DNA from 3 places in the Rahnella sp. CJA17(1/100) genome. Region 3 is predicted to be linked to each of the others. Evidence: predicted binding sites of a transcription regulator. Region 3 holds the regulator's gene; each other region holds the start of a gene.

Region 1 (10,989 bases), on a different contig from region 3:
CCGTTACCCCAGGCCTATGTGGTGCCGGGCGGGCGTTTCAGTGAAACCTATTACTGGGATTCTTACTTTTCGATGTTAGGGCTGGCGGAAAGTGGCCGTAATGATCTGTTGCGCACCATGGCGGATAATTTCGCCTGGATTATCGAGATGTACGGCCATATTCCTAACGGCAACCGCACGTATTATCTCAGCCGTTCCCAGCCACCGGTGTTTGCGCTGATGGTCGAACTGTTCGAGGAAGACGGCGTGCGCGGTGCGCGGCGTTACCTTGACCATCTGAAAATGGAATATGAGTTCTGGATGGACGGCGCGGATTCTCTGGCGCCGAATCAGGCTTACCGGCATGTGGTTTGCCTGCCGGATGGCACGCTGCTCAACCGTTACTGGGATGACAGGGACACACCGCGCGATGAATCGTGGCGCGAAGATGTCGAAACCGCAAAACTTTCGAGCCGCCCGGCAAATGAGGTTTACCGCGATTTGCGCGCTGGCGCGGAATCCGGCTGGGATTATTCGTCGCGCTGGTTGCGTGACGGGCATCGTCTCGCCAGCATCCGCACCACGCAATTTATCCCGGTGGATCTGAATGCGTTTCTGCACAAGCTGGAAAGTACCATTGCCAATATTTCCGGACTGAAAGGGGATAAAGTCACCGAAACGTTATTCCGCCGGAAAGCCGAAACACGCCGCGAGGCCATCAACTGTTATCTGTGGGATGACAACGAAGGTTGTTTCCGTGATTACGACTGGCACCGTCAGCAAATGGCGCTGTTTTCTGCCGCCAGCGTGGTGCCTTTGTATGTCGGACTTGCCAGCCATTATCAGGCCGAACGTCTGTCAGACGCCGTGCGTACCCGCTTACTCACACCCGGCGGTATCATGGCGACAGAATATGAAACCGGTCAACAGTGGGATAAACCCAACGGCTGGGCACCGCTGCAATGGATGGCGATTCAGGGCTTTAAGCAATACGGCAATGATGTGCTGGGCGATGAAATTGCCCGTAACTGGCTGAAAACCGTGAATCAGTATTATCAGCAACACCATAAACTGATTGAGAAATACCACATTTCAGGCGACACATCCCGCGAAGGCGGCGGCGGGGAATATCCGCTGCAGGACGGATTCGGCTGGACCAACGGCGTCGTGCGGCGGTTGATTGGTTTATATGGTGAGAATTACGACTGATTCCCGCATTCACCCTGTGCCACCAGCCAGCGTTCAAACGCCTGGTGGAGCAGGGTTTTCTGCACGCCCACTGGCGTCAGGGCGTGGTAATGGCAGGGCGCGACGGTAATCTGCGGGAACAGCGGTATCAGATTCCCGCGACGGATTTCCGCCGACAACGTACTGACCGGCCCCAGCCCGACGCCAATTCCTTCCAGCATCGCATGCAACGAAACGTGAAAATGATCGTAACGGCGAAAGCCGCTGACCGGCGGTTTCTCCAGTCCGGCCGCCGCCAGCCATAAATTCCAGTGTCCGGGACGGGTGAGGGTTTCAATGCGCGGACATTTCAGCACGTCCTCCGGCGTATCCAGCGGAAAGCGTTTGAGCAGCGCCGGGGAGGCCATCAGGCAATGGGTATCAGCCAGAAAAGGGATCGCGGAATATTCCGTGGCACTGGTTTCACGACGGATCAGCAAATCGTAATGCCCCACAATGTGTAACTGCTCGGTATTGGCCGTAGAGATTTGCAGATTTGCCTCAGGAAATTGCGTATAAAAATCATCAAGGCGAGGCAGCAGCCATTTCAGGCTCATGGTGGTTGGCACGCTGACATTGAACACGTTATTCCGCCCGCCATTACCGTAGCGCAGGGCGATATCCGACAGGGTATCGAACGCACTGCCCAGCTCGCGTGCCAGCGTCAGCGCATAAGGTGTCGGCACCCGCCGCTGGCCTTCTTTACGAAATAAATTCACCCCAAACCACTTTTCCACCCCCTGAATATGGCGGCTTACCGCGCCGTGCGTAATGCATAACTCCTGCGCTGCGGCGGTAAAACTCCCGGCATGGCAGGCGACAAGAAAGGCGCGGAGGGCCGTTATCGGGGGAAGGGCATGCATGGTCGTTCCTTTTTAATCACGATTATGTGACTTTTTATCACGGGTTACGCCATTTCCTAAACGCTATCATCGCCCGCATTCCCCCTGAGAAAAGGAAATGTGACGTGATGTATGTGGTGATTGCTCTGACGGGCATACTGGCGGGTGTGATCAGCGGCGTTGTCGGCACCGGCAGTTCCATCATGCTGTTGCCGGCGCTGACGTATACTTTCGGCCCGAAAACTGCGATTCCGGTGATGGCGATTGCCGCTATTGTCGGCAATATCTCCCGCGTGCTTCTCTGGCGCAAAGACATCAACATTCGGGCATTTTTGCTGTACGCCATGCCCGGCATCCCCGCCGCCGTTCTCGGCGCAAATACCCTGTGGGAAATGCCCGCCACGCTGTCGAATATGTGTATCGGCGCGTTCTTCTTGTTGCTGATCCCTTTGCGTCATTACGCCCGTTACCGGGCTTTTACCCTCAGCAGCGCGCAACTGGCGATGGCAGGCGCGCTGACAGGGTTTCTGACCGGTGTGGTATTTTCAACCGGCCCGCTGACCATTCCGGTTTTCGCCGGTTACGGGCTGGTGAAAGGCGCGCTGCTTTCCACCGAGGCTGCCGCCTCGTTCGCGATTTATTTCGCCAAAGCCTCAGCGTTCAGCGTGATTGGTGCAATGCCGTGGCCGGTGTTTTTGAGCGGCTTGCTGGTGGGTGGCACACTGACGACAGGGATGCTTATTGGCAAAAAATTTGTTATTAAGATGTCAGAGACATCCTTCAATCGCCTGATCGACATCATGTTATTTCTGGCGGCCATCTCTTTACTCTGGAACTCAGCAAAAGGACATTAACGGATGAGTACACACCCGATCCGCCAGGTTATCGAAGCCTGTGACAAAGCCATATCCGTCAGGGATTTTGACGCACTGATGGCGCATTATGCCGAAGAGGCGGCGCTGGTAATTAAACCGGGCATGATTGCCCGCGGCAAAACCGACATCCGCAAAGCCTTTATCGCCATCTCGGATTATTTTCAGGATCAGCTGGTGGTAGAACAGGGCGAAATGCAGGTGATTGAAGGGGCAGAGGATGCGCTGGTGATCATGGAAACGGTGCTGCATTTTCCCGACGGACAGGGCGGAAAGGTGACCACTACCCGCCGTGCCACCTATGTTTTCCGCCATGAACCGGACGGTCGCTGGCTGTGTACCATCGATAATTCATACGGCACATCGCTGTTGGATCAGGAATAAGGCTCCGCAAGGAGCCTTTTTCGCTTCATCAATCCACGGTGATTTAGCGTTTTGGGATCCCCGGTAATTCCTCAGAAAAACGTGCCGTCATTGCATCCCGCTCATAGCCCTGATATTCAGTCAGAATATGATACAAATCGGGTCTGCGGCCTGCCATCCAGCGCCTGCCGGTACTCATCGGGATCAGCGATAAATCCAGATCCGCGCTGACCATCGCATCCGCAGCAACCCAGGTTTCATCGACGATCCGGCCATAAGGGTCGAGGATCATCGCGTTACCGGTGCGTACTTCATCATCATCCGCACCGACGCCGTTACTGAACAAAATAAACATGCCGTTATCGTGAGCGCGTGAGGGCAACCAGCGCATCAGCCATTCCCGGCCGCTGGGACCTTTAAACGCTGCGGTAATCTCTTCTTTGCGTTCAGCACGCTGCTGCCACAATGCCAGCGGTATCGGTTTCATGCCGTGCGGGCTGCGTGAATGTGTGCCGCCGGTCTGATGCGGTGCCAGTAAAATATCTGCACCCAGCAGGGCGGTGGCTCGGGCATTCTCCACCAGATTGTTGTCCCAGCAGATGAGGATCCCGACCTTCACGCCCCAGGGGGTCCCGAACACGGTATAACTGTCGCCGCAACTGAAAGCCTCATGCTCAAAGGCGTGCATTTTGCGGTGGATGTGTACCGAACCGTCAGGCATGCAGGCGGCGTAGGCATTATACAGACGCCCGTCAGCGGCACGTTCGATAAATCCGGCGCCAATCAGCATCTGATGTTTCACGGCCAGCGAGCGGATCAGCGCAACAGAGGGGCCGGTGTCGGCTGGCTCCGCCAGTGCCTGAACGCCAGCAGCATCGAGTTTGGGCACGTGCCAGTAACCGGTGATACACATTTCCGGAAAGGCCAAAATATTGACGCCTTCAATAGCCGATTTTTCGATAAAACGCTCCATAATTAACAGGTTATATTTTTTGTTACCCGCCTGATGCTGAAATTGAATGACCGCTGCTTTGAGTGTTTTGGGGTCCGACATGATCTTCTCCATACGTCTTCAGGGATTTCGGTTGACGCTGGTATTAGAGCAATGCGACTGATAACTTTATAATGAAATGATTTCCAAATCTGATAACCCAATGGAATACATAAAGTGAACACACGTTTGCTCAGGGCTTTTGTCACACTGGCTGAAAAAGGGAATTATGCGCAGGCAGCACAGGCGCTTTCCGTTTCACAACCGGCACTCACCAAACAGATCAATCTGCTGGAATCGACGCTGAACGTGGCGCTTTTTGCCCGCGGACGACACGGCAGTGCGCTGACAGCCGCAGGCCAGCGGCTTTTGCCGGAAGCGGAGAAAGTATTGCGACAAATGGCCGCGTTTATGCAACATGCCAGCCAGGTTGAAAAGGGGGGAGAAGGGCTGCTGGCGGCCGGATTCGGCCTGTCGAGTTTCATCCTGGCGCCACAATGTATTGCGAAATTCCGCGCAGCGTATCCCGGCGTGGATATCACGCTGGAAGACCTGCCTTCCGCGCAGCAATACGACATGCTGCAACGCGGGGAACTGCACATTGGTTTTGTGCGTGTCCCGCCGCCTGCACCGCTCCGTTACCACGCGCTGTTTGAGGATAAACTGGTGCTGGTAGTGTCTGAAGATAACGGCGAGGATATGAGTGAACGGCTCAGGAACCGTCCGTTACTGCGTTTGTATACTGAGCGGGCGGGGGGTCTGAATGCGCAGACAGACCGTTTTTTACAGGAAAATCTGTTTCATGTTTCATCGGTTCAACTGGCGGAGGATATCCAGACTATTGTCGCACTGGTAGCGGCCGGCATCGGCGTGGCATTGCTACCCGAAAGCGTCGTGCATATTGCGCCGCCGGAGCTGAAAATACTTCCGCTCACCGGCCGTGCGACACGCTGGCAGGTGGGGATTGCATGGGACGCCCGGAATGAAGATGTCATTCGCGATAACTTTGTGCGGATGGTGACTGAAAATCTCAAAGCCGCTGCCTGTATATAGAACGGTCCGGAATGTGGCCCGCGCCATCAGGCCGACGGCGATGAGTTCACCAATGCGAAAGACCCTGGCCAGAATTCAGTTTCTGTTTCCAGCCCTGCGTTCAGGAAAGCCTGAACTACCCGTCTTTGTTCAGGTAAATTCCTGGCCGGGTGATGACCCAGGTGTAGTCAGGTTCGTTAACCGGTGTGTAACCAAACTTTTGGTACAACCACGGCGCGGTGGAAGTAAAGAGTGCCATCCGGCGAAGTTTTGCTGTGACCGGATGCGACTGCACACATTCGATCAGCCATGCGCCCAGATTTTTCCCCTGATAATCTTCCAGCACATAGACATCACACAGGTAAGCAAAGGTGGCGTAGTCCGTGATAAAGCGGGCGTAACCGATCTGTTTTCCGTCGTCGAACAACCCGAAGTTCAGGCTGTGTTCTGCGCCAGCGCGAACTGTCTGTTCGTCAATGCCCGGCGCCCAGCTTGACCGGGTCAGGTAGGCGTGAATTGCCGGAATATCCAGTTTTTGAAAGTCGGTAGTGATCAGATAAGTGTCTTTGGTCCAGTTGCATACAGCTTTCAGGTTTGTCACGGGAACCTCACAAGTTCGTTGAAAACAGGTCGTTTTCTACCTTACCGGCTCACGCTGAGAAATTCACCCGCGTTATAGTGGCCAGGGTATTGTGCCCGGCCTTTGACGCGCCGCACTATAAAAATCAGGCCGGATGATGTATCCTGCACTGATTATTGGTATGCTGTATATAATTACAGTATAAGGAGCGAATCATGGCTGTTGAAACAAAATTTGTTGTGGTCAGAAAAGGTGAAGAGAAAATGACTTTTGCCAATAAGAAAGAAGCAGACGCTTACGACAAGATGCTGGACATGGCGGATGCTTTTACTGAATGGCTGTTACAGAGCAATATCGGGATGGATGAAGCACTGGCGGAAAACATTGCACTTCACCTCGCCGAGCAGAAAGACACCGTCCAGCATATTCTGCGCACCAGCAAATTGCCGGAAGCAGAAATCGCACACCAGCCCGCCGCTGAAACGCCAGCAGAAGCAGAAGAAGTGGTCGCAGAAAACGTGGCTGTTGAAGAAAATGCTGCCGAAGAAAATGTTGCCGAAAAACCTGCCACGGCCAAAAAAGTCCGTGCGGTAAAAGCCGCGTAACAGAGAGAACAGCGTGCGTAACGGCACGCTTTCTTCCCCCCTGATACCACGCTCAGTATTTCAGTGGCAAACGGATCACTTCTTTCAGAATACCGTTGTGCAGCCTCACATATCCCCCCTGTTTCAATTGTGAAAGCACTTTCATGATCGTGCTGCGTGAAAGGTGCGTCTTAAGCTGAATGTAATGGGCAGCAGGAATATTTTCGCGTATTTCCGGCGGTTCTTTCATGAGTTCCATGAGCTGGTGGCGCAGAATTTCATAGGATGTCGGTGCCGTCAGCATTGTGCTTTTGACATAGAGATTGTTGGTCATCCTGAAAAAGTGCTTTGCCATTGGCTCCCACAACTCCAGACGATCAATCAGGGCATGCATCTCCGCCACGGTGGAGACGGCAATCTCAGATTCATCCTGCGCCTGAATAAACATTCTGGCCTCTGAGGGCACCGCACCGCCAATACCAATGATGCCCGGCACTGACAACGTGCCTATCAGCACAGGTTCGTCGTTATGAAAGGTTTTAAACCAGCCTTTACGGATGAAATAACAATAAAATTCCCCCTTCTCATACAGATGGAAGCGCGAGCCCGCGGGGACAGTACGGAACTGGAGATAGGGAATAAGCTCGGCAAATAGCTCAGCGGTAGCCTGACTGAGGTCTTTGCCCTTATCACTCTCGGTAACCATCGTTATTAACCTCGTCAGGCAGCAACAGCAGGGAATTACCTTAAATTTAGCAGAGTTCCCTGTCCGGTGAATGCGGCCTTAAGAAGCCGTTTGAGGCATAATCCTCTTTCCCCCGCCATGCAAAAGGACACGCAATGAAAGCTGAACATGAGTATTCACTGAAAACCCTCCCGGCTCCCGCGACTTACCCTCATATTTCCACCCCGGTATTATCCGATGAAACCATGGCGTCACGCCTGCGTCATATCCTTCACGCGATGCAACAGCATCAGCTCGACAGCCTGGTGATTTATGCCGACAAAGAACACGGCGGCAATTTCGAATATCTTGCGGGTTTTATCCCGCGCTTTGAAGAAGCCTTGCTGGTGGTGCGCGCGACCGGTGAGCTGACTTATGTTATGGGGAATGAAAATCTGAAACTGGTTCCCCATGCGCGCAACGCCGGTCGCTGCCTGCATGCGCCGGTGTTTTCCCTGCCCAACCAGCCGATGAAACATCATCAGCCGCTGCACGATTTGCTTAAATCTGCCGGTATTACTGACGCGCAGCACGTTGGCATCGCAGGCTGGAAACTGTTCAGATGTGACCCTGTCACGGATAAAACCACCTTTGATGTGCCCGCGTTTATCCTCGACGCAGTCCGAAAGGCCGCAGGCGTGGCTGGAGATGTGGTAAACGCCACCGGTCTGTTTACCTCGCCAGAAAACGGTGCACGGCGGATTAATACCGCTAATGAAGTGGCGTTTTATGAATACGGCGCCAACCTGGCCTCCACTCAGGTGCTTGCGGCGCTGGATACGATTGCACCCGGCAAATCAGAAAAAGAAATCGGTCAGTTACTGGCAGGAGAAGGCCAGCACGGGAACGTGATTATGATTGCCGCGACGGGTGAGCGTTTCGCCCATGCGAATCTGTATCCTTCCGACAAAACTATCCGGCATGGCGATAAGTTTTCGCTCACCGCCGGATACAAAGGAGGCCTCACCAGCCGTGCGGCGTATGTGGTGGCGGCGGAAAATGAATTACCGGAAGAGGTTTCGGACTGGTTGCAGCGGCTCGCGATACCCTATTACCACACGGTAGTAACCTGGCTTGAAGCACTGCGCATCGGGCTGACCGGCGGCGAGCTTTATCAGCTTGTTGAGCAAACGCTGCCACAGAGCATCTATCACTGGCATCTCAATCCCGGTCATCTGGTTGCAGATGAGGAGTGGCTGTGTTCTCCGGTATACGGTGGCTCAGTGATCCCGTTTGAAAGTGGCATGTTGTTTCAGATTGATATTATTCCGTCATTACCCGGCTATGGTGGCAGCAGCATCGAAGATACGGTAGGGCTGGCAGATGAATCACTGCGAAAAGAGCTGGAAACGCAGTTCCCGGAGGTCTGGCAGCGTATGGTCACCCGTAAAAAATACCTGACGGACGTGCTGAGTATTCGCCTTTCCGAAGACGTGATTCTGCTTTCCAATACTGTCGGTTACCTGCGGCCTTTCCTGCTGGATAAGTCGCGGGCTTTGGTGCGGACGTAAAACAATTTGCCTCGCCATTAAACCCGGTGAAGTTCTTCGCCGGGTTCTTATTTTCCTCTGAATTTTTTGCATTCATAATTTGTTACTTATTAAGATGAATCCTCTGCGCGACAGGGTTAATGTTAATAATTACTATTCACATTCTCATTTCGAGCTGTTCTGGTTAAAACAATAAATAGAAACAGACTCGCCCTTAAAAAATTGCTATGGGAATGTGTTATGTCTTTGAATGGCAGGGTATATGACGTGCAGCAGGGTGCGTTAAAGGTAAGAAAAACATTTACGGTTTCCACACTGGCGCTGGCGATTTTTGTTCTGGTGAATCCGGTGCAGGCCGCTGAAACCGGCAGTGGGACGACAGGCACCGCGAATACCGCCGCATCCGGCTCGCAGCAGGATATGGTGATTGAAGGTTCGGCGACCGCCGCTGCCAGCGACGGGCAGGATTACGCGGTTAAAACCACCACTGCGGGCACCAAAATGAACCTGACGCCGCGCGATATTCCGCAGTCGGTCAGTGTGATCACCAAACAGCGCATGCAGGATCAGAACCTCCAGTCGGTGGGCGACGTGCTGAATAACACCACCGGCATCTCGACGGAAGTTATCGACAGCGAACGCGTATCTTATTTCTCCCGCGGTTTTTACATCAATAATTACACCTACGACGACATTCCAACGTCCGTCAGCGACACCTGGAATTTTGGTGATGCCGCCGAAGACACCGCGATTTATGACCGCATCGAAGTGGTGCGTGGCGCCACAGGCCTGATGACCGGGGCGGGCAATCCGGCCGCCTCTGTCAACATGGTGCGTAAACACGCCGACAGCAAAGAATTCACCGGCGATATCAGCGCCAGTTACGGAAGCTGGAACAAACAGCGTTACGTGCTCGATGCTTCCGGCCCGCTGAATCAGGAAGGTTCGGTGCGCGGGCGCGTGGTAGCCGGTTATCAGGATCAGGACAGCTGGCTGGATCGCTATCACAAGCGTAAAAAATTCTTCTACGGCGTAGTGGATGCCGATGTGACCGATAACACCACCGTGTCGCTCGGTTACGATTATCAGGAAAATAACACCGGCAACCCGACCTGGGGCGGCCTGCCAACCTGGTACACAGACGGCTCGCGCACGCATTATGACCGCAGTACCAACACTTCCGCCGACTGGACGAATTATGCCATTCAGTCGCGTAAAGTGTTCGCCAACGTTAAACATGACTTTGATAACGGCTGGACATTCCGTGTAAACGGCACACATGGCGAGCAAACGTTTAATGATAAATTGCTGTATCTGATGGATTTCCCGGATCACACGACGGGCACTGGTCTCAGCGGTTTTGGCAGTAAAGACCGTGGCACGCGCAAAGTGGATTCCATCGACACTTACGCCACCGGGCCGTTTGAACTGTTTGGCCGTCAGCACCAGATGGTGGCTGGCGTCAGTTACAGCCGCCAGCACAACCAGACTTACAGCGCAGACGGTGCCCTCGACAGCGACACAATTGGCAGTTTTGGCAACAGCTGGAACGGCAATGTCAGCGAGCCGGAGTGGGGAGACTGGTATCTGAATGCGGACGATGTCATCCGCCAGAAAGCCGGTTATTTTGCCACCCGCTTCTCACTGGCGGATCCGCTTTCGCTGATCGTTGGCGCACGTTATACCCAATGGAGCACCAATGGCAGCAGCGGCAGCATGAGCAAGAACAACATCACGCCATACGGCGGTCTGGTGTATGACATCAACGACACCTGGTCGGCATACGCCAGTTATACGTCCATCTTCCAGCCGCAGACTGACCGCGATATTAACGGCCATTATCTGTCCCCAACCACCGGGAAAAATTACGAAACCGGGCTTAAATCCGCGTGGATGGACGGTCGTCTGACCGCCACAATGGCAGTATTCCGTATCGAACAGGATAACGTGGCACAGGAAGATGGCAGCAATTATGTTAACGGCTCCAGCGAGCAGGCGTATGTCGCGGTCAGCGGCACCGTCAGCAAAGGCGCTGAGTTTGAGATCAACGGCGCGGTGACCGACAACCTGCAAATGACCTTTGGTGCGACGCGTTATGTGGCGAAAGACGAAACCGGCAGCCGTCTCAACAGCAATATGCCGCAGACCCAGCTGAAATTATTCAGCCGCTACCAGCTACCGATGATGCCGGATCTGACCGTCGGCGGCGGTGTAAACTGGCAGAACCGCACCTTCCAGGATGCCACCGGGCCGGACGGCGAAACGCATCGTGTATCGCAGGGCAGCACCGCGCTGGTGGACCTGT
Region 2 (10,989 bases), on a different contig from region 3:
ATTACCACCTAACTCGGCTTTACGTTCGACGTCGGTAAATTCGCCGTCGCCGGCATGTACGACACAACTAATTCGGGAAGGTTCACCCAACGCTCGCGGATGCCCCGGATATTCCAGTACAGACAGGCCATTAATCTGCCCGACAACTTCGCCTTCTGTTTCAATGCGAATTTGTCCAAGTTCGATTTCATCCTGCATACGCTCCTGGAGATAACTCTCACGCCATGCACGTGCACCGGATGCCGCTTCAAGAGACTTAACGCTCAGCAACTCGTCTTCATTATAGAGTGCAGCTTCGCTAAGTTGGGTGTTAAGCCATACCGGATCGAGTGTCAGACTGCCCTGATCGGTGCTGTGACGAATGGCCATTTTTAGAAACTCGGGCCATGCATCAGCGGCCAGGCGTGGGATCTCAAGCTCATCAGCCAGCGTATTGACATAACCACACCAGGTTTCCATATCGCTTTCTTCCGTCAGCGGCAGGTCGGCTTCAAATTCACCATAAATGGAAGAATCCACCAACTCTGGCTCCATATCACTGAGGTCACCAAGCGATAAGCGGTCACCGACCAGAATCAGGCGAATATCCAAAGGCATCGGAGGGACTGTCACAGGTAAAGGTGTCGTCTCATCTGGTGAGACCCAATGATATTGACCTTCGGTGATCATCTGTTTCAGACGCAACCACATCAGAGGCTGCGCGATGAGGGTACGGATGGAAAGTACCAGCACACCGCCATTCACCTGGTGTACCAATCCCGGTTCCAGCTGGATCTGGTCTTTGTAAATGCGCACACACCCGAACAGCTGTTCAGGTTCAACCCATTCACGATACTGGCAGGTCGATTTCGCCGCGAATGCATCTTCCGCTGTCTTCGCCGCCAGCAGCGTTACCTTATTGCCTTCAATATGGTAACGGTTACCCGTGACTTCCGCCGGTTCAGGTAGTAAGTCGCTGACCACCTGCTTAATGCGTGACAAGTATTCGCGATTTTCCTGCGCCTTGAGCGTCATAAAACGCACACGTGAGCGGGGATGACAAAACAGCGTTAAACCATTTTCCAGCCGGGGCTGAATTCCTGCAAAATCGACAGGGGCTAACTGGGCAGCCGTTGCAAAGATTGCCTCGTAAGGCGCGGAGTCGGGCAGTAAAAGCTGCCAGTCAAGTCGGTTATTGGTCAATGTGTTAGCTGTTTTCTATAAAGAGGGAAAGTGCGATTATACAAGAATAAATCCGGCTGCATACAATGAGAGTCGTAGCGGAATTGGTCTTAGTGCACATTGCTGTACAGGTGGGCAAAAAACAACCAAAATAAGCGGTTTTATTTGGGGTGAAAATTGAATTAAAGCTGTTATGCTTAGTAAAGTTACGTGGTCACCGAAGAGTTCACGATGAAATATCAGCAACTGGAAAATCTCGAAAGTGGTTGGAAATGGAAGTATCTGGTGAAAAAACACCGGGAAGGTGAGCGGATCACCCGCCATTTGGAAAACAGCGCTGCCCAGGAATCCGTGAATCAACTTCTCAACCTGGAAAACGAGCCGGTCAAAGTGTCAGACTGGATTGTTAATAATATGAATCCGGCGCTGGAAAATCGTCTTAAGCAAACGATTCGTGCACGCCGTAAGCGTCACTTCAATGCAGAGCATCAGCACACTCGCAAAAAATCTATCGATTTAGAATTTCTGGTCTGGCAGCGTTTAGCGGGATTGGCACAAAGGCGTGGTGTCACGCTTTCTGACACAATCATTCAGCTGCTTGAAGATGCCGAGCGTAAAGAGAAATACGCGAATCAGATGTCTTCATTGAAAGAAGATTTAGAACAAATACTCGGCAAGAAAGATATTGGATAGATTTGCTTTCGCGTCTCAGGGAGTCAGCTATTTGCTCTGACCGAAGGCATAAAAAAAACCCCGCCATGGCGGGGTTTTTAGTATCTGTAGCAAAAGCTAAAGCGTGTTATTAAGCCTGTGGCTGAGTAACAGTATCTTTGTAGCCTTTAACTTCGATTTCTACACGACGGTCTGGTGCCAGGCAGTCGATCAGAGCAGCACGGCCTTTAACGGAGTCACAGGTAGAACCGGTAACTGGGTTAGATTTACCCTGGCCTTGTGCAGAGATCTTGTTAGCAGGGATACCTTTAGATACCAGGTAATCTACTACGCTCTGAGCACGTTGCTCAGACAGTTTCTGGTTGTATTGTTCTGAACCGATACGGTCGGTGTAACCCAGAACGATAACAGAACCGTCTTTAGGATCGATAGAGCTCAACTGGCTGTACAGCTGATCCAGAGCCTGTTGGCCTTCTGGTTTCAGAGTCGCTTTGTTGAAGTTGAAGAGAACGTCAGATTTCAGAGTGAATTTCTTAGTCTCTACAACTGGAGCTGGAGCTGGTGCTGGAGCAACAACTGGAGCAGCTGCTTCATCTTGACCGAAACGGTAAGAAACACCTACAGACAGCATTGCGTTATCAGGACGTGCACCAACGGTAGCCGCGTCACCAATGTTGTTAACCCACTGGTAATCCAGACGGGTAGCCCAGTTTTTGGTTACTGCGTATTCAACACCAACTGCTGCCAGTGGAGAAACACCAGTGTCATGATCACTTACGCGACCATTAGCACCGTTGTTGAAGTTACCTTTAGCATCTGCACGCCAAACCATACCACCCAGACGGGTGTACAGGTCCAGATCGTCAGTCAGCGGGTAGCTCAGTTTAGCAGCCAGCTGAACGCCTTGTGCTTTGAACGCGCCGTTATTTACGCTGCCTTTGTAAGGCATACGGCCAAGCCAGTCATATCCCATTTCAAAGCCCAGGTATTGGTTCGCTTGGTAACCCAAGAACGCACCTGCACCCAGTTGGCTTTCGTGGGTAGGGCCGTTGCCGATACCGTTGTAAGCGTTTGCGAAACCAGTGTCATGGTATTGGGACCAGCCCAATTTACCACCGGTATACCAGGTGTTATCTTTAGGGGCGGCTTGCGCTACGGTAGCGAAACCTGCCAGTGCCACTGCTAATGCGATAGCTGTCTTTTTCATTTTGCGCCTCGTTATCATCCAAATAGGCAATTGAGCTTTAAGCTTTTTAAGCCCTTGGTTAAAATCCTTACGCCAAGATTATTGCTTCATTTCAGAACTTGCCACTTTACGTTGGCATTATCGAGCAACCTTGGCGTTGTAAAGTCTACAACGTGGCGCGAAACTTACAAGCTTGATGTGTTAACACCGTGGAAAAAAAGGGAAAAACGGACACATTTCTTAACGGCTTTGGCAATTTGCTGACAAAATCTGGCACTAATCTGCATTCAGGAAGCCCGTTTTTACTGGCTTGCAGGCATTATTCAGCACAAATCACTAAGTTCCGCATTATTTTCATAGGAAGATTCCTATTTTGAACTAATGGTATACGGAAGAGTGAATTTTTACTGTGGAATGATGTCCACAAGCTGAATTCTGTTCATTTGTCGGTCTCATTATGAAGCCGTAAGCACCACCCTGGCGTGCTGCAATTTGCAATCTTTCCCTCTCAGTATCACTCAAATCCGGAAGCCATCCCAACACGACACTGTAGTTACCCGTCTGCAAGGCTTTCTCCATCGCATCTACCGTCGACATCGCCGTAATTTGATTAACTTGCACCATCTTATCCACCGGCAGACCTGACTGAGATAACCAATGACGGCTCAGTTTTTGTTGAGGTGTGAGCCACAACAACCACCGAGACTGCATACCCAGGTGTTGCAGTAAGGGCAGTAATAACTGCGCAAAATCAGGTTGGCTCGCACTATAGACGAACTCAGTGATCAGACCATTATTCAAGGATGCAGACGTATTTACCTGTGACGGAGTGACGGGCAAAGCAAGCTGACTAAAATGATGATTTGTATGGTATTGAGTTCGCATAATGATGTACTCCAGTGAGTTACTGTATGTATGTACAGTACTCTGGCGGTGAGCAAAGATCAACCCAATTTTTCCAAGATATCTCGCAAATTTTGAAGGCAACAGGCTGTAACGGCATTTTATGTTTGTTGGAGTTCATAAGATTGCGTATTTTGCTTTTAGCTGTTTTGGTAACTCAAAGTGGAAGCAAGGGATTAACGTGAAAAGGATAACGCAATGATAAACAAATCAAAAAAACGAGTGCTTGAGTGTCTGGAGATTTTTGCCCCGTTGGGCAATATTCGTTCCCGCACCCAATTTGGGGGGATGAGCTTGTCCGCTGACCGCGTCATGTTCGCCCTGGTTTCTGATGGTGAACTCTATTTGCGAGCGACCGGAGAAACCGAAACTCATTTTCGCCGCAAAAAGATGGAGAGGCTGACCTATCGCAAGCGAGGCATGGATGTGCAGTTGCGTTATTTCAAAGTGAGTGCCCGGCAATGGAGTGATCACCAGGCACTGTGCGAGCTGGGCAGATTATCGTTGCAAGGGATGTTGCGGGATATAGAGCTGAAAAAAAACAACGAAGCGGTCCGATTGAAAGATTTACCCAATCTCTCGCTGGCGCTCGAAAGGATGCTCTGGCAAGTCGGCATTGAGAACTCGGGGGACTTGCGGTTACAGGGTGCCTGCCATACCTACCTCAAACTGTGTGCCATTAAAAAAAAGAATTTAGGGATTAATTTACTGATGGCACTCGAAGGGGCAATTTTGGGCTTCCATGAAGCCGCTTTGCCGATGGAATCCAGAGAGTCATTAACTCACTGGTTTAACCATCACCAAGAGCAGCTATCAACGGTTGTGCACTAAGTTTGCGTAAGTTATCTGCAATTAGAGCCGATTTTGTGCCGGCAGGATCTTAGTATTAAGACTGGTGAGCTCAGGCAAATGAGCCACCAGTAATCCAATTTGCTGAAGCACGAGCTGCTCTTTACTGTCGATATCCGTTGTACGCATCTGAATACGTGCAGTGAGTTCACCGAGCGCGTGTTGGATGCGTTCTGCTTCAGAAGGCAGATGATGCAAAGCGCCGTCAACGCAGCATGCTGCATCATCCAGCAACCTCAGGGTTTCGGCATCATTGAGTTTTTCGCGATGGGCACCCAGCGCTGAAATGTAGCTCAGCATTGTATGATTGAGGCATAACAGGCGAAACGCCGCTTCGAGTGTCGACGGTTCGTTATTTCTCTCAGAGCTCATGTTCGACACCACGGACGCCAGTTCGGCATCGCAATTATGCGCATCGCGGCGGGCCAGACGGTACTCGAGACTGTTGTCTTTCCCCTGATGGTACTGCACCAGAATAGCATCAAGATAACGGCAATTAGCATCGAACGTTTTTCTGACCACCTTATCAAGTTGCCTGAATTTCCAGTCGGGCCATATAAAGGTCACTGCCGCCCAGGCGATACCACAACCAATCAGCGTATCGATTACTCTCGGGATAGCGACTTCAAATCCTTCGCCTAACAAATTGAAGCATAACAACACCAGAAGGGTGATGAACATTGTGGCCTGCGCGTATTGCACTGTGCGGAACGCAAAGAACAATAACCCGCTGATGACGATCAGAATCATTTGTCCGTCAACGGACGGAACGAAATACAAGATAGGGATCCCGAGAGCAATACCGGCGAGTGTTCCGATTATCCTCAGAGCTAACCTCCGGCGGGTCGCACTGTAGTTTGGTTGACAGACAAAAAGACTGGTGAGCAAGATCCAATAGCCGTGATTTAAGCCGCTGACCTGAATGAAAACGTAGCCTACAAAGAGCACGACAGACATACGAATTGCATGACGGAACAACACCGATTGCGGCGTAAAATGGCGGGAAATGCGCAGCCAGATATCATCAAGGCCAGTCAGACGGTCTTCCGCAAACGGGCTTTTGCCGGTCTGATTTTCCGGCAGAGACTGCTCCGACTCGATATTTGCCAGTTGCGCGTCAATCGCATGCAGATTGCGTAAAAGATGGCGTAACGCCTGTAATGTCTCACGGTGTTCATGATGAGATTCCAGACGTTTGAGGGCTTCTTCCAGCCGGGAAAACGCCCGTTCGAACTGGCTGTTGTGGGTATATTGCTGGCGATAAAGAATGCATTGTGACAGCTGTAAACAGGCCCGCGCCTGCATGCTCATCAGGCGCTGAAAGCGGAACAGAATATCACTGTGATGAAATTGTTCACTGAGTTTGAGGTACTGCACGTGGGACGAGCTGGCGCGCTCATGAATATCCTGCACCACAAAATAATAATGTAATGTCCGGCGGGTCCCTTTCTGGCCACGATCTCCTTTCAGCCGGGTCTGTAGCGTATTTTTTGTTTGGTTCAGTGTGGAGACCAGTTGACCATTGGCCATGGCCAGCTCGACCAGTTGCTGGTTGTTATCTTCCTGATCGGGATCAAACAACGTTGCTTTGGCTTCAAGATAAGCCGCCAGTTGCGTGAAACAGCGGGAGATCTGATCCTGTAACGGACGGATGGGGAAAATAATATGGCCAGCCAGCGTCAGCAGGTTATACCAGATAGCACCCGCAAGCAGGATCAGCGGTTGCTGATACCAGATGTGATACATGCTGGTGCCAAGCATCGTATATATGGCGATCAGCAACGCGCCGAAGGCAATCGTGGCATAACGCTGCCCCAGGGCCCCCAGCAGGATGAATCCGCAGGTTGAAATCATCAGCCCGGGCGCAAAAAGCCACGGATAGGGGAAGAGTAATTCTATGGATGCTGAAGCAATAAAAAAACAGACCAGGGTAATCAGCAAATTGCGCAGACGGCCAGCGAGACGATCATCAAGGTCGGCAAGAGCCGCAGCAACCACACCGAGTGTCAGGGGGATTGTCAGCGTGAACTGACCCAACCACCATGGCAATGCCGCAGCCCCTGTCAGCGCAATGAAAATCCTGATGTGATAAAGAATATTGCTGTTATAGGCATAGCGCCGTAAACCGGGTGCAATAGAAAGCACGAAAAACCCACCTTAAAATTCAAAAATGTTGAAACATCGCAATCAGCGAATGCGTCCGTTTTCTCTCTGACGGCTTGCATTAGCTTCACGAACTTGCTTTGCCAGCTCGACGGAAACGACCCTGCGTCCTACCGGCCAGAGTGCAATGGCAGCAATTTTAAAGTTCGCAATGCCCACCGGAATACCGATTATGCTGATACATTGCGCGATACCGGCAACGATATGCGACAAGCATAACCACCAGCCGAAAAAAATAAACCAGAAGATATTCAACAGAGTACCTCCGCCGGACAGCAACGCGCTGCGTTTTTCCGGATACAGGTCATCGACATGTACGGCTTCATTGCCAAATGGCAGCAGTGAAAGACGGGTGATTTCCCAGCAAGAGCGGGTGAGGGGCAGAGTAAAGATCAGCACGATACTGACCAGCGTAGCAAGCAGCCAGGCAAGCGTGGTGAAAAAACCACCTAAAACAAAGTTAAGAATATTGAGTACGGTACGCATGGCAGCTCTTCCCGAAGAGGTTAAAAAGTTGATAAATTTCGTGTTCACATAATGCAAACATACCTCCTATTCTACTCTGTTTTGGAGCGTGGATCGCCTGCGCTTATCAAAGGTAAACTCTTAAATGCTCTTGCATGTAAAATGTCAGGAATTAAAGAAAAACACGGTGTGATGATATGGAACTGAAATCGACCTCATTCGGGAAACATCTGGCGCAGCACCCTTATAACCGGGTGCGTCTGCTTAATGCCGGCGTGGAAGTCAGCGGCGATAAACATCACTATCTGATCCCTTTTAATCAGCTTATTCAGATTCGCTGCAAACGTGGCATCGTCTGGGGGGAGCTTGAATTTGAATTGCCGGAGCAAAAAGTGGTCCGGCTGCACGGCACCGAATGGCAGGAAACACAGCGTTTTTATCAATACCTGCTCAATATCTGGCAGACCTGGAGTCTCGAGATGAGCGAGGTCAGCGCCGGAGTATTGCGCGGGCAGGTTGAAAAAATTACCCAGATTGAACAGCAAGACAAATGGTTCAAACGCATTGATCTGGCTGATGTGCAGAAAGACATTACTGAGGCATTTTCTGCGATCCCGGTGCCTGTTGAACGTCTTACTGAATTTGATAATTGTCGGGAAGATTATCAGACCTGTCTGCGCTGGCTTGAGCAGGGTAAACGCAGTGTCGACCGGCGCAATCTGGCTTGGACTGACAGGGTGATTGCTGATAACCGTGACTTTTTTGATACCGTTGAAGTGTCACCGCTCAATGACAGCCAATGCCGCGCTGTCGTGAACGGTGAAGACGCGGTGCTGGTGCTGGCTGGCGCGGGCAGTGGTAAAACGTCGGTGCTGGTGGCGCGCGCGGGCTGGCTGTTGCGCCGTCAGGAAGCGCATCCTGAACAAATTCTGTTGCTGGCCTTTGGTCGTCAGGCAGCGGATGAAATGAACGGGCGTATCAAAGAGCGTTTGCATACTGAAGGCATCAAGGCCAAGACATTTCATGCGCTCGCTTTGCAGATTATCCAGGAAGGCAGCAAAAAAGCCCCCAAAATCAGCAAACTTGAAACCGATTCGAAAGCCCGGCGCAGCTTACTGATTAAGACATGGCAGCAGCAGTGTGCAGAGAAAAAAGTGCAGGCCAGCGGCTGGCGGCAATGGATGACAGACGAACTGGAATGGACCGTTCCTGAGGGTGATTACTGGAAAAATAAATCGCTGGCGGAGCGCCTCGGAAGCCGCCTTGAACGCTGGCTCAGCCTGATGCGTATGCACGGTGGCAGTCAGGCGGAGATGATCGAAAGCGCGCCGGAAGACGTCAAAGATCTGTTTACAAAGCGTATTCGTCTGATGGCACCGCTGATGAAAGCCTGGAAAACGGCACTGAAAGAAGAGGGCGCAGTGGACTTTTCCGGGCTTATCCATCAGGCAGTCAATATCCTGGAAAAAGGGCGTTTTGTCAGCCCGTGGAAGCATATTCTGGTGGATGAATTCCAGGACATTTCCCCCCAGCGCGCACTGCTGCTTTCTGCCTTGCGTAAACTTAACAAACATACCAGTTTGTTTGCTGTGGGGGACGACTGGCAGGCGATTTACCGTTTCAGCGGTGCGGAGTTGTCCCTGACCACGGCGTTTGCTGACAATTTTGGCGAAGGAGCGCAATGCGCACTGGATACGACTTACCGGTTCAATGACCGCATCGGTGAAATTGCCAATAAGTTTGTGCAGCAAAACCCTTATCAGTTGAAGAAGCCGCTGAACAGTCTGACCAAAGGCAACAAGAAAAATGTGGTGATACTGCCTGAGGACCAGATGGAAAAATTGCTGGATAAACTTAGCGGCTATGTCACCGCTGATGAACATATTCTGGTGCTGGCACGTTATCACCATCTTCGACCGCAAATTCTGGAGAAAGCCGCGACCCGCTGGCCAAAGCTTAATCTTGATTTCATGACGATTCATGCCAGTAAAGGACAACAGGCTGAATACGTGATTATCGTCGGATTGCATGGTGGCAATGACGGTTTCCCTGCGCCCGCGCGGGAATCTTTGCTGGAGGAAGTGTTATTGCCTGAACCGGAAAACTTTCTGGATGCCGAAGAGCGGCGTTTATTGTATGTGGCGATGACACGTGCGAAGCATCAGGTCTGGTTGCTGCAGGATAAAGAACGTCCTTCCGTCTTCGTAGAACAGCTTGAAGATATCGGCGTACCGGTCCAGCGAAAACCATAGATAAGATCAATGAAAATCCCGGCAATCGCCGGGATTTTTACTTTTAAAAATCAGCCTATTGAATCATTATTCTTTCAGGCGTGACCACAGATAGCGCTGGTAGTCAGGAATAGTGATTTCGACTTCAGACTGGAACAACGGAGACTGGATCAGGAAGTCAGCAGTAGACAGATTGGTTGCCACCGGGATGTTCCATACGGTCGCCAGGCGCAGCAGGGCTTTCACATCCGGATCATGCGGAACGGCATTGAGCGGATCCCAGAGGAAAATCAGCATATCGATTTTGCCTTCGGCAATCAGCGCGCCCACTTGCTGGTCGCCGCCCATCGGCCCGCTTAGCATGCTTTTGACATTAATCCCGGTATTACGCTGAACCAGGTTACCCGTCGTGCCGGTGGCATACAGGATATGCTGCGAAAGCTCAGCAACGTTTTTATCAACCCATTTCAGCAGGGTACTTTTGCAGTGGTCATGCGCGACCAGGGCTATATGTTTTTGTTTTGCGATCGTGCGGGTCGTGTATTCCATCTAATTCCCTTCAACGCGAAAGTAAAAGTGGATCACAGAATACTGAAACTCCGTTTTACTGCATAGCTCAGGGGGAATAATTCGCCGTTAAGAAGGAGGAATGCGTGATGCAGATTAAGTTATGACGCGCGTTCCTGATTATCCGGCAGTTTTAACCAGAGTAACAACCGCTCAAAGCCAGCATTCGCGGCCAGACGTGTCCACAACGGGTGAAGATAAACGATAGAAATTTGAGATGTTGCGTCGGTGGCTAACGCAGATTTTTTATCCGTGCTGCCTTTGGCGAATGAAGGAACCGCCGCACGTGCGCCCGACAAATTGTAAGTCATCATTAATTTCTCAGCGTCTGCAGTATGTCCGGGATTAAACATATTCAGGACGTCACGTTGCGTCGGTATCTGACGGCCTTGTTCATCAATGAGCTGATAATTCATCTGCTGGCTAAATTGTGTCGTTTCATTGTCGTTGCTCAGTTTTGGCAGAACGAAAGAAACGGAACGATTACTTTTAGCATTGAAGGTCACGATAAGGGCAGGCGAATGGTAGATTATCGGTGCCTGTTGAGTGACGGAACGGACATTTTTGCTGACCTGAAACAGAATCTGGTGCTGACCGCCATCGAGTTCAAGGCTGTCTGCACCTTTAAGGATTGCGCCAGACATCTGTTTGCCATCGATTACCAGAACATCGACATCGGGGGACAATTTAAGTGAGGTCGCTGAAGCTGACACCATCAGGCTGAGACTCGCTAATGCGACCAGCGCATGACAGATTTTCATTCCTCTCTCCTCAGATACAACGTTGCTCATC
Region 3 (10,989 bases):
CGTTTTCTGAAACCTGACGGATGAAATCACACAGAAATTCGTAGCTGTCCTGATCGTCAATACCGATTCGGGTTTTAACCGTGACCGGAATTGAGACTACGTCGCGCATGGCTTTGATGCAGTCAGCCACCAGCGACGCCTGACCCATCAGACAGGCACCAAACATGCCGTTCTGCACGCGATCTGACGGGCAACCGACGTTGAGGTTAATTTCGTCATAACCACGTTCTTCCGCCAGTTTTGCGCAATGCGCCAGATCAGCCGGATTGCTGCCACCAAGCTGCAAAGACACCGGATGTTCTGCATCGCCAAACCCGAGATAATCCCCTTTGCCGTGAATAATGGCGCCGGTCGTGACCATTTCGGTATACAGCAACGTCTGGCCGGTCATCAGCCGGTGAAAATGGCGGCAGTGGCGATCGGTCCAGTCAAGCATCGGCGCAACGGAAAAACGCTGGGCGGAAAAGGGAGTGGTCTGGGGCATTACGTGTTGAGTTTCTGACATCGGCCTGACATTCGCTGAAGGGGTTCGTGACGCTCCCCCCGGCTTCGCGCCAGAGGGAAGGTAATCGCTGATTATACCACAGAACAAAGATTCGGCATCTTGTGCCGCTGAGCAGGCGGATGCCGACGTTGCATCACATCTGAATGGCGCATAATTCGTCGTTTTGGTGCAAGCATGATAAAATCATCGGTGGTCGCATGATGTGGCCTATTCATTCCAATCTGCGCTCAGAGACCGTTGCTATGACCCTGAATAATCCGGAAAAATTACTTTCACAAGCTGAAGAACTTTGCCAGCAGCGCAATGTTCGCCTGACGCCGCAGCGGCTGGAAGTACTGCGCCTGATGACGCAACAACCCGGTGCGATCAGCGCCTATGACTTGCTGGATCTATTGCGCGTAAGCGAACCTCAGGCGAAACCACCGACCGTTTACCGGGCGCTGGATTTTCTGCTGGAACAGGGATTTATTCACCGTGTTGAATCCGCAAACAGCTATGTTCTCTGCCATCATTTTGAAGAGCCAAGTCATACTTCTGCGCTGTTTATCTGCGACCGCTGCGGGTTAGTTACCGAAAAAACCACCGACGGCATTGAAGAGCGTCTGGCAAAACTGTCATTAGAATCCGGATTTGAGCTTCGCCATTCCGTCGTTGAAGCGCATGGCTTATGTGCAGAATGCAAAGTAGTAGAAACCTGCGACAGCCATGACCATTGCGATCACGACCACAGTATTGTGGTGAAAAAACGCTGAATAATCGGGTTTTAAGGTTTTGAAGGTGACTCGTAAGAGGGGGGATGTTTTGTACAGAGAAGAGGTTGGGTACATCCGTGTACCCGTATCCTGAAGCGTTCCGGGTAGGAGCAGCTAAATCTCAGGATACGTCACTGGCACGCGAGGGGGAGTCGCGTCTTACCAGTGATATTTGTTTTTGGTTTCCCATTCATTGAGCTCTTTCTCGGCCTGATCTTTTTGATAGCCGTAACGCTCCTGAATTTTACCGACTAACTGATCACGTTTACCTTCAACCACTGTCAGGTCGTCATCAGTCAGTTTGCCCCATTGTTCTTTCACTTTCCCTTTGAACTGCTTCCAGTTACCGTCGGCTTGGTCCTTATTCATAAAATATCTCCTGTTACCTTGGGTTTTATGAACTGCATTTCGTCTTGCAGCTCGTCCTTAACACTTTAAAGGTTAGTAGAGAATCTCGATTAATCCTCCCTAAACAGGGATAAAAACCACTATTAGGATTAATCTAAAGCATGAAATAACGACAAAGCTGCGCTTATTTCTTTGAAAATAGCTGAAAAATCAGTGCGACGGAGACGAAAACCATGTGTCATGCCGCCAGTAACGACGCCATATCCAGCCCAGTGAAATCCCGCGTAACCCGAGGAATACCGTCAGCGCCAGCCACAACGCATGATTGCCCAGCAGCGGTAAAGTGAACAATGTCAGCCCGAACCCCAGCGCCGCCACCAGCATGCTGTTTCGCATATCCCGCCCACGCGTTGCGCCGATAAACATGCCATCAAGCAAATAGCACCAGACAGCCACCAGCGGCAGTATAATTTGCCAGCCAAGATATCGGTCCGCCAGCTCACGCAATTCCGGTAATGATGTCAGCGCATCAATGATCGCCCCACCCGCCAGCGCGTAAATCAGAGCAAAAAACAACGCAACCAGCCCGGCCTGACGACACGCGGCATGCCAGACATTCAGCAGTTTTTCGCGGTTGCGGGCACCGAATGCCTCACCGGAATGCGCTTCGATAGCATAAGCAAAACCGTCAAGTGCAAACGCGGTAAATGTCAGCAGGTTCATCAACACGGCGTTGACCGCCACAATGTGGCTGCCCAGCCGCGCGCCCAGAACGGTTAGCGATGCAAAGCAAAGCTGCAACAGTAATGAGCGCAGCATGATGTCGCGGTTAAGCCCGAGAAGACGGCGCAAATTACCACGCCACGCGGAGGTGATTTCTGCGCCGGTGATACCGCGTCGTTTCATCACCCGCCAGACGAAATACAGCCCGATGAGTAGCGTGAAATACTCGGAGCTTGCCGTCGCCATGGCTGCGCCACGCACGTTCCAGCCCAGCCCGATCACCAGCCACAGATCCAGAATGATATTCAGCAAATTCCCGGCAATCAGCAAAATCACCGGCCCGCGAACGTACTGAATGCCGAGCAGCCACCCGAGGATCACCAGATTCGCCAGTGAAGCCGGGGCGCTGAACCAGCGGATTTCGATAAACAGCCTCGCCTGTTCAAGCACGGGCTGACTGCCGCCGACAATGTGAAACGCCAGCTCCATCAGCGGATGACGGAATACCACAATAATGACGCCCGCCAGCACAGCCAGAAGGAAGGGTTGTACAAAAGCACGCGCCAGAAGCTGATTATCTTTCGCGCCCAGCGCCTGAGCGGTCATGCCGGTGGTACTCATCCGCAGAAACAGTAAGAGCATAAAAAGGAAAGTGGTGATCATCGAACCCACAGCCACGCCGCCGAGATAATCCGGGCTGTCGAGATGACCGATCACTGCGGTATCCACCAGGCCGAGGAGCGGCACCGTGATATTGGAAAAAATCATCGGCAATGCCAGCATCCAGAGCGCTTTATCGGCAGGGCTTAAAAAGGTGTTTTTGAGTGTGTGTCGCAGGGAATGATGTTGCATAGAGAATCTCATGCCGGAGGTTCAGGTTATGCCTGTAAATGACATCGCCCCGAAAGGGGCGATGATGAGAGAAACGCATTTCTCTTTGAATTCACATGGATGCCAGAGGCGGCCGCCATCCATATTCAATTAGTTTTAGTCTTGTCTATCTGACACAGCAATTTCTGACTTAGTCATATCTGACCGAGTAATTCGCGTTATATCAAGGCGGCAACTAAGCGAACGCCGGGAGCATACACAAGTATGTGACCGGGGTTCGCGAAGGCAGCCAACGCAGAGATAGCTCGAAGTACGAAGGTCAGATCCAGTCGCCGTTGCGGATAACACCTACGGCTAAGCCTTCAATGCTGAAATTCTGCTCGCGCAAATCCACCACGATCGGCTGAAACTCGCTGTTCTCTGGCAATAACTGCACCACACTGCCTTGTTTTTTCAGGCGTTTCACAGTGACCTCATCATCGATACGGGCCACCACAACCTGACCATTACGCACGTCTTGCGTTTTATGCACGGCCAGCAGATCGCCGTCAAGGATACCAATATCACGCATCGACATACCGCTGACACGCAGCAGGAAATCGGCGCTCGGCTTAAACATTGCCGGATCGATCTGATAGTGCCCTTCGATATGTTGCTGCGCCAGCAGCGGTTCACCGGCGGCAACGCGGCCAATCAGCGGTAAACCTTCTTCTTCTTCCATCAGCAGACGAATGCCGCGTGATGCACCGGAAACAATCTCAATAACACCTTTACGCGCCAGCGCTTTAAGATGCTCTTCCGCCGCATTGGGAGAACGGAACCCCAGACGTGATGCAATCTCTGCGCGGGTTGGTGGCATACCGGTGGTGGAGATATGATCGCGAATAAGGTCGTAGACCTCTTGTTGTCTGGTCGTTAAAGCTTTCATTCCGCCCCCTGGTTGTTTATACAGTCTTGCTGTGAGTATATACAGCTAAACGGTCAATGAAAACCTAAGATTGAATAAAAACAGGGCATAACGTTGATTCCTGGAATGCAGATTCCAAATCAGAACCATCGCGACCAAAAGATGCTGACCCAGACAAAAATCGCCAATATGATGGTCAGAAGTACGGCAGCAGAGCCGATATCTTTTGCGCGACCAGAAAGCACATGAAACTCAGGCCCGATGCGGTCTATTGCACATTCCACCGCGCTGTTGAGCAATTCCGTGACACAGACCAGCACGACGGATCCCACCAGCAGGATACGTTCAATGGTGCTGACATCAAGCCAGAAAGATAGCAAAATTAACGGGATAGCGACGCTGGCCTCCTGGCGAAATGCCGCTTCGTTTTGCCATGCCGCTTTGAATCCTTTCCAGGAATAGCCGGCCGCTTTATAAATTCGGGTAAATCCGGTGACTTGGTTCGCCATTTGGGGTACTGATCCTTAGAGTGTTTGCAGCATTTTAGCTTTTATATGACCACAGATCTCCACGGATCTTTCTGGTATCCTTGCGGCGAAATTGCTAACAAGAGGCTTCACGTTTTTATGTCAGGTTGGCGTAGACTTTATTACACATTATTGAATTTACCACTCTCATTGCTGGTAAAGAGCAAGGTCATACCTTCAGATCCGGTTACCGAGTTGCATTTAGACCCGACGCGGCCGATTTTGTACGTATTACCTTATAATTCCAAAGCCGATTTGCTGACGTTGCGTGCGCAATGTCTGGCGCAGAATCTGCCTGATCCTCTTATTCCGCTGGAAATTGACGGCACCCTGCTACCAAGCCATGTCTTTATAGCCGAAGGCCCGCGCGTATTCTCTTATTACACGCCGAAGCAGGAATCCGTAAAGCTGTTCCACGACTACCTTGATTTGCACCGCAATAATCCGGATTTAGACATTCAGATGTTGCCGGTGTCGGTAATGTTTGGTCGTGCACCGGGCCGTGAAGGTCAGGACGACACGCCGCATCTGCGCGTGCTGAACGGTATCCAGAAATTTTTCGCAGTGCTGTGGCTGGGGCGGGACAGTTTCGTCCGTTTCTCCAATACCGTTTCCCTGCGTTATATGGCGACGGAACACGGCACAGATAAGACGATTGCTCAAAAACTGGCACGTGTGGCGCGGATGCATTTCTCCCGTCAGCGTCTGGCTGCGGTTGGTCCGCGTCTTCCGGCACGTCAGGATTTATTCAATAAATTGCTGGCCTCAAAAGCCATTGAGAAAGCGATTGAAGACGAAGCCCGCAGCAAGAAAATTTCCCACGAAAAAGCCCAACAAAACGCCATCGCCCTGATGGAAGAGATTGCCGCTGACTTCTCTTATGAAGCCGTGCGCCTCTCTGACCGTGTGCTGAGCTGGACGTGGAACCGTTTGTACAAAGGCATCAACGTTAATAATGCCGAGCGTGTACGCCAGTTAGCGCTGGACGGTCAGGAAATTGTGTATGTGCCTTGCCACCGCAGCCACATGGACTATCTGCTGCTGTCTTACGTGCTCTATCATCAGGGTCTGGTACCGCCGCATATTGCCGCCGGTATCAACCTGAATTTCTGGCCGGCTGGCCCGATTTTCCGCCGTCTGGGTGCGTTCTTTATTCGTCGAACCTTTAAAGGCAACAAGCTCTATTCGACAGTTTTCCGTGAATATCTGGGCGAACTGTTCAGCCGCGGTTATTCGGTGGAATACTTTGTGGAAGGGGGGCGTTCGCGAACCGGGCGTCTGCTGGAGCCGAAAACGGGCACGCTGGCCATGACCATTCAGGCCATGCTGCGCGGCGGTTCACGTCCGATTACGCTGGTACCGATTTACATCGGTTATGAGCACGTTATGGAAGTGGGTACGTACGCGAAAGAATTACGCGGTGCGACCAAAGAGAAAGAAAGCCTGACGCAAATGCTTAACGGGTTGCGCAAGCTGCGTAACCTCGGCCAGGGTTACGTGAACTTCGGTGAGCCGCTGCATCTGACCACTTACCTGAACCAGAACGTGCCAACCTGGCGTGAAGCCATCGACCCGATCGAAGCACAACGTCCAAGCTGGCTGACGCCGACAGTGCAGGATTTGGCAGAACAGATCATGGTGCGCATCAACAATTCAGCGGCAGCCAATGCCATGAACTTGTGTTGTACCGCGCTGCTGGCCTCCCGTCAGCGTTCACTGACACGCGAACAGCTGACCGAGCAAATCGACTGTTATCTGCAATTGCTGCGTAACGTGCCTTACAACGCGGATTCGACGGTGCCTGATCTGACCGCTGACCAGTTACTTGATCACGCGCTGAACATGAATAAGTTCCAGGTTGAGAAAGACAACATTGGCGACATCATCGTTCTGCCTCGCGAACAGGCCGTGCTGATGACGTATTACCGCAACAACATCCATCATATGCTGGTGTTGCCATCACTGATTTCAAGCATTGTGATGCACCACCGCCAGGTCAGCCGCGCGGAATTACTGCATCAGGTCGAACTGATTTATCCGATGCTCAAAGCCGAACTGTTTATGCATTTCGATACGCCTGAGCTGCCACAAGTGCTGGATGTTCTGACGCTGGAACTGGCGCGTCAGCAAATCATTCACCTTGAAGATGATGAGCTGACACTTAATCCGGCCCGTATCCGCACCCTCCAGTTGCTGGCGGCTGGCGTACGTGAAACGCTGCAACGTTACGCGATTACCTTCTCCCTGCTCACCAATAACCCAAGCATCAACCGCGGTGCACTGGAAAAAGAGAGCCGGATTATGGCGCAGCGTTTATCCGTGCTGCACGGTATCAATGCCCCTGAATTCTTCGATAAAGCCGTGTTCTCGACGCTGGTCGGCACACTGCGCGCAGAAGGCTATATCAGTGACACCGGCGATGCCATTCAGGAACAAACGCGTGAGATTTACCTCATGCTCAGCGACCTGATGACACCGGATATCAAGCTAACTATCGAGAGTGCGGGAATGCCTTCTGAGCTGCCGCAAGCAACGGAGCCACCGGCTGAACCGAAGATGGATGTACGCGATACCGATCATTAACCCGTATTAGCGCCAGACATCAGATTAAAAAAAACAAAACGCCCGGACTTTTTACAGAGTCCGGGCGTTTTTTTAATTGTTGTCGCGCAGGCTAACTCACTTAAAAATTGAAGCCTGACAGGCTCATCAGAATACCGAGGAACAACACCAGCCCGACATAATTGTTCTGGCGGAAAGCCAGAAAACAGGCATCACGTTCACGTTTAGCAATCAGCTTTTGCTGATGCACAAACAGCGCAGCAGCCAGCAGCAACGACCAGTAAAACGGTGCGCTGAGCTGGGAAAGATGACCGACAATGCTCATCAGCACTAACGTCGCCAGTTGCAGCAGCCCGATAATCAGCGTGTCAAAACGTCCGAACAGAATCGCTGTCGATTTCACGCCGATCTTCAAATCATCGTCACGATCGACCATCGCGTATTGCGTATCGTAAGCCACCGTCCAGCAGATATTTGCCACGAACATTAACCAGCAGCTAAGCGGCACACTTTCGCTCACAGCGGCATACGCCATCGGAATTGCCCAGCCAAACGCCGCGCCCAAAACCACCTGCGGCAGATGGCTGACGCGCTTCATGAACGGATAAATCCATGCCAGCGCCAGTCCGGCGAGAGACAGCCAAATGGTCATGCGGTTAAGCAACAGAACCAGCAGGAATGACACCAGCACCAGTCCGGCAAATAATATTTTCGCCTGCTTGCCGGTGATCGCCCCGCTCGGCAATGGCCGGTGAGCGGTGCGTTTAACGTGACCATCAAACTTACGGTCAGCGTAGTCATTCACCACGCAACCGGCGGCACGCATGAAGAACACGCCCAGCACGAAGACCAGCAAAATCTTCGCAGACGGCATTCCCCCCCCCGCGACCCACAATGCCCATAACGTTGGCCACAACAGCAGCAGTGAGCCAATCGGCTTATCAATGCGCATCAGGCGACAGTAATCACGCCATGTGCCCTGCGTCATACTTCCTGACACTCTCTGTTCTCCTTGTTGATTAGTGTGACTCATGCCTTGCTCACTTTGCCCTCAGGGCGGTGAACCGGCGAATCCGGGAGGAAAATTTCGGTCAGCAGCAGCGGCTTGTCAGACAAACGCAGGCGGGAACGGCGCGCCCATAATTCTCCCTGCTCACTGTGTAACTGGCCTAAATGAATGTAATCGCGGGACAAGTTGTTCCCGCTAAACAGATAGCGCCCCAGCGGCACCGTGCCTAAATCGACCAGCGCCAGATCCGGCCCGGTCAGCGTTTCTTCAGGAATGACCGTGCGCCCCAGCAGCCAGGGTTCGGCATCGCCAAACAGCACGATTTCTCGGATCCAGTAACGGGCACTTTCCGGCAACTGCTGTGCTTCGCTTTCACCCAGTTCTTCGCGACTGACAAAACATTCATTTTGCGGTTTCACGGTGACGGTAACACCCTGCTTTTCAAACCGGCGGGTCATGGACCCCATTTCCATCAGCCAGTCAGCCACATCCGCAGGCACCTGCGAAGGGTCGTCAAACCAGTGGATCGGGGATGGTTCGGGGGAATGGGGATCAGACATCAACGGCTCCGTAATGAAGGCATTCATACCTCCAATGAATTATCTGCCTCGCATTCTAGCGCATCAATGCGAGGCAGTAATTGCCTGATTTATTCGCGGCGCAGACGTTCGCTATTGGCCAGAAACAGTGTCACGACCAGCACAAGGATCGCGCAGGCGTAAACCAATGTGTCATAAGGACTTTTGTGGTCGACGATGATCAGGCGGATAATCGCGGTGATGCCGATGTAAATAAAATAGCGTAACGGGAAATGATAGCCCGACGAAAAATATTTAATAATCAGGGCAATAAACTCAAAATAGAGGAAGTAAATTACAATCCCTTCAATGAGCAGATATGACGAAGACTGATCGTTATTCACGAACAACACCATTGCTAAATGATAGGTTTCGCGCCCGATAAAAATCATCAGGATCGCGGCCAGTCCTAATAAGAATACGTTCAAAATTCGCTGCATAATGACGGATATCATTAATGCCCGTTTTGATCCTGCCATGTGATCTACATCCCACTTTTGTTATTAATCCCCGCAGAATACCACAGAGTCAGCACAGGAAAAGCGCCATTAAAAAAGGGCCAGCCGGTGAAGGCTAACCCTTTTATTGAGAAATATTTCGACCTGTCCCTCTAAATCATTCGGGCTGGATCAAGGCGGCAAGGGAACGAAGCCCCGGGAGCTTACATAAGTAAGTGACCGGGGTGAGTTCACGCAGCCAACGCTGAAACAGTCTGAAGGATGACGAGGGATTAGCGCCAGTTTTTGAAGCGGTTAATTAAACCGTTCGTGGAACTGTCGTGGCCTGTCACTTCTGAGCTACCTTCCAGTTCTGGCAGGATACGGTTTGCCAGCTGTTTGCCCAGTTCTACGCCCCATTGGTCGAAGGTGTAGATGTTCAGGATCACGCCCTGGGTGAAGATTTTGTGTTCGTACATCGCGATCAACGCACCCAGGCTGTAAGGCGTGATTTCACGCAGCAGGATGGAGTTGGTCGGACGGTTCCCTTCGAACACTTTGAACGGCGCAACATGTTTAACGTCTTCTGGTTTTTTACCCTGATCGGCGAATTCTTTCTCGACAACATCCAGAGATTTACCGAATGCCAGCGCTTCGGTCTGGGCGAAGAAGTTAGACAACAGTTTCGCGTGGTGATCGCTCAGCGGGTTATGGCTGATGGCCGGTGCGATGAAGTCACAAGGGATGATTTTAGTCCCCTGGTGAATCAGCTGATAGAACGCGTGCTGACCGTTAGTGCCCGGTTCGCCCCAGATGATCGGGCCAGTCTGGTAATCCACCGGGTTGCCGTTACGGTCAACGAATTTACCGTTAGATTCCATGTTGCCTTGCTGGAAGTAAGCAGCAAAACGGTGCATGTACTGGTCGTATGGCAGGATAGCTTCGGTTTCGGTGCCGTAGAAATCGTTGTACCAGATGCCGATCAGCGCCAGCAGTACCGGCAGGTTTTTCTCAGCCGGCGTATTCGCGAAGTGTTTATCCATCGCGTGCGCACCGCTCAGCAACTGTTCGAAGTTATCGAAACCGACAGACAGCGCGATAGACAGACCGATTGCGGACCACAGAGAGTAACGGCCACCGACCCAGTCCCAGAATTCGAACATGTTATCGGTGTCGATACCAAACTCGCTCACCGCTTTACCGTTGGTGGACAACGCCGCGAAGTGTTTCGCCACGTGTTGGTTATCGCCAGCGGTTTTCAGGAACCAGTCACGCGCGCTGTGGGCGTTGGTCATGGTTTCCTGCGTGGTGAAGGTTTTTGATGCAACCAGGAACAGCGTGGTTTCCGGAGACAAATCTTTCAGCGTTTCAGCGATGTGCGTGCCGTCAACGTTGGAGACGAAATGCATATTCAGGTGGTTTTTGTACGGACGCAGCGCTTCAGTGACCATGAACGGACCGAGGTCTGAACCGCCGATACCGATGTTCACCACGTCGGTGATGGCTTTGCCGGTATAACCTTTCCATTCGCCACCGATAACACGTTCGGTGAAGCCTTTGATTTTCGCCAGAACCGCATTCACTTCCGGCATCACATCTTTGCCGTCCACGACGATTGGCGTGTTGCTGCGGTTACGCAGTGCAACGTGCAAAACAGCACGGTCTTCGGTGCGGTTGATCTTCTCGCCAGAGAACATCGATTTGATTGCGCCCTGAAGGTCAGTCTCTTTCGCCAGCGCCTGCAGCTTATCCAGCGTCTCTGCGGTGATGCGGTTTTTGGAGAAATCGACCAGCATCTGGTCTTCAAACG

What was found. Region 3 encodes LexA, which represses DNA repair genes until DNA is damaged. Its sites were predicted from a motif close to TNCTGTATGTACATACAGNA; they were not measured.
Region 1: the regulator LexA is predicted to act here: its motif matches at 6,069-6,088, upstream of AACU55_RS08255 (YebG family protein).
Region 2: the regulator LexA is predicted to act here: its motif matches at 3,925-3,944, upstream of sulA (SOS-induced cell division inhibitor SulA).

The regions. Positions count from the first base shown of each region.
Region 1 is NZ_CAWOJA010000011.1:421,099-432,087, reverse strand. It holds gene AACU55_RS08290 (alpha,alpha-trehalase) at 1-1,188, shown strand, start outside; gene AACU55_RS08285 (LysR substrate-binding domain-containing protein) at 1,179-2,069, opposite strand; gene AACU55_RS08280 (sulfite exporter TauE/SafE family protein) at 2,177-2,902, shown strand; gene AACU55_RS08275 (YybH family protein) at 2,906-3,304, shown strand; gene AACU55_RS08270 (nitrilase family protein) at 3,348-4,337, opposite strand; gene AACU55_RS08265 (LysR family transcriptional regulator) at 4,452-5,327, shown strand; gene AACU55_RS08260 (GNAT family N-acetyltransferase) at 5,443-5,907, opposite strand; gene AACU55_RS08255 (YebG family protein) at 6,102-6,491, shown strand; gene AACU55_RS08250 (helix-turn-helix domain-containing protein) at 6,544-7,176, opposite strand; gene AACU55_RS08245 (M24 family metallopeptidase) at 7,311-8,705, shown strand; gene fhuE (ferric-rhodotorulic acid/ferric-coprogen receptor FhuE) at 8,925-10,989, shown strand, end outside.
Region 2 is NZ_CAWOJA010000064.1:119,540-130,528, reverse strand. It holds gene AACU55_RS21250 (AAA family ATPase) at 1-1,182, opposite strand, end outside; gene matP (macrodomain Ter protein MatP) at 1,393-1,854, shown strand; gene ompA (porin OmpA) at 1,964-3,040, opposite strand; gene sulA (SOS-induced cell division inhibitor SulA) at 3,398-3,904, opposite strand; gene AACU55_RS21230 (TfoX/Sxy family DNA transformation protein) at 4,121-4,753, shown strand; gene yccS (YccS family putative transporter) at 4,775-6,916, opposite strand; gene AACU55_RS21220 (YccF domain-containing protein) at 6,959-7,420, opposite strand; gene helD (DNA helicase IV) at 7,597-9,651, shown strand; gene mgsA (methylglyoxal synthase) at 9,718-10,179, opposite strand; gene AACU55_RS21205 (DUF2057 family protein) at 10,299-10,958, opposite strand.
Region 3 is NZ_CAWOJA010000083.1:212,843-223,831, forward strand. It holds gene dusA (tRNA dihydrouridine(20/20a) synthase DusA) at 1-484, opposite strand, end outside; gene zur (zinc uptake transcriptional repressor Zur) at 748-1,257, shown strand; gene AACU55_RS24475 (CsbD family protein) at 1,417-1,626, opposite strand; gene dinF (MATE family efflux transporter DinF) at 1,816-3,180, opposite strand; gene lexA (transcriptional repressor LexA) at 3,479-4,087, opposite strand; gene AACU55_RS24490 (diacylglycerol kinase) at 4,207-4,575, opposite strand; gene plsB (glycerol-3-phosphate 1-O-acyltransferase PlsB) at 4,693-7,176, shown strand; gene ubiA (4-hydroxybenzoate octaprenyltransferase) at 7,277-8,143, opposite strand; gene ubiC (chorismate lyase) at 8,185-8,724, opposite strand; gene psiE (phosphate-starvation-inducible protein PsiE) at 8,814-9,221, opposite strand; gene pgi (glucose-6-phosphate isomerase) at 9,473-10,989, opposite strand, start outside.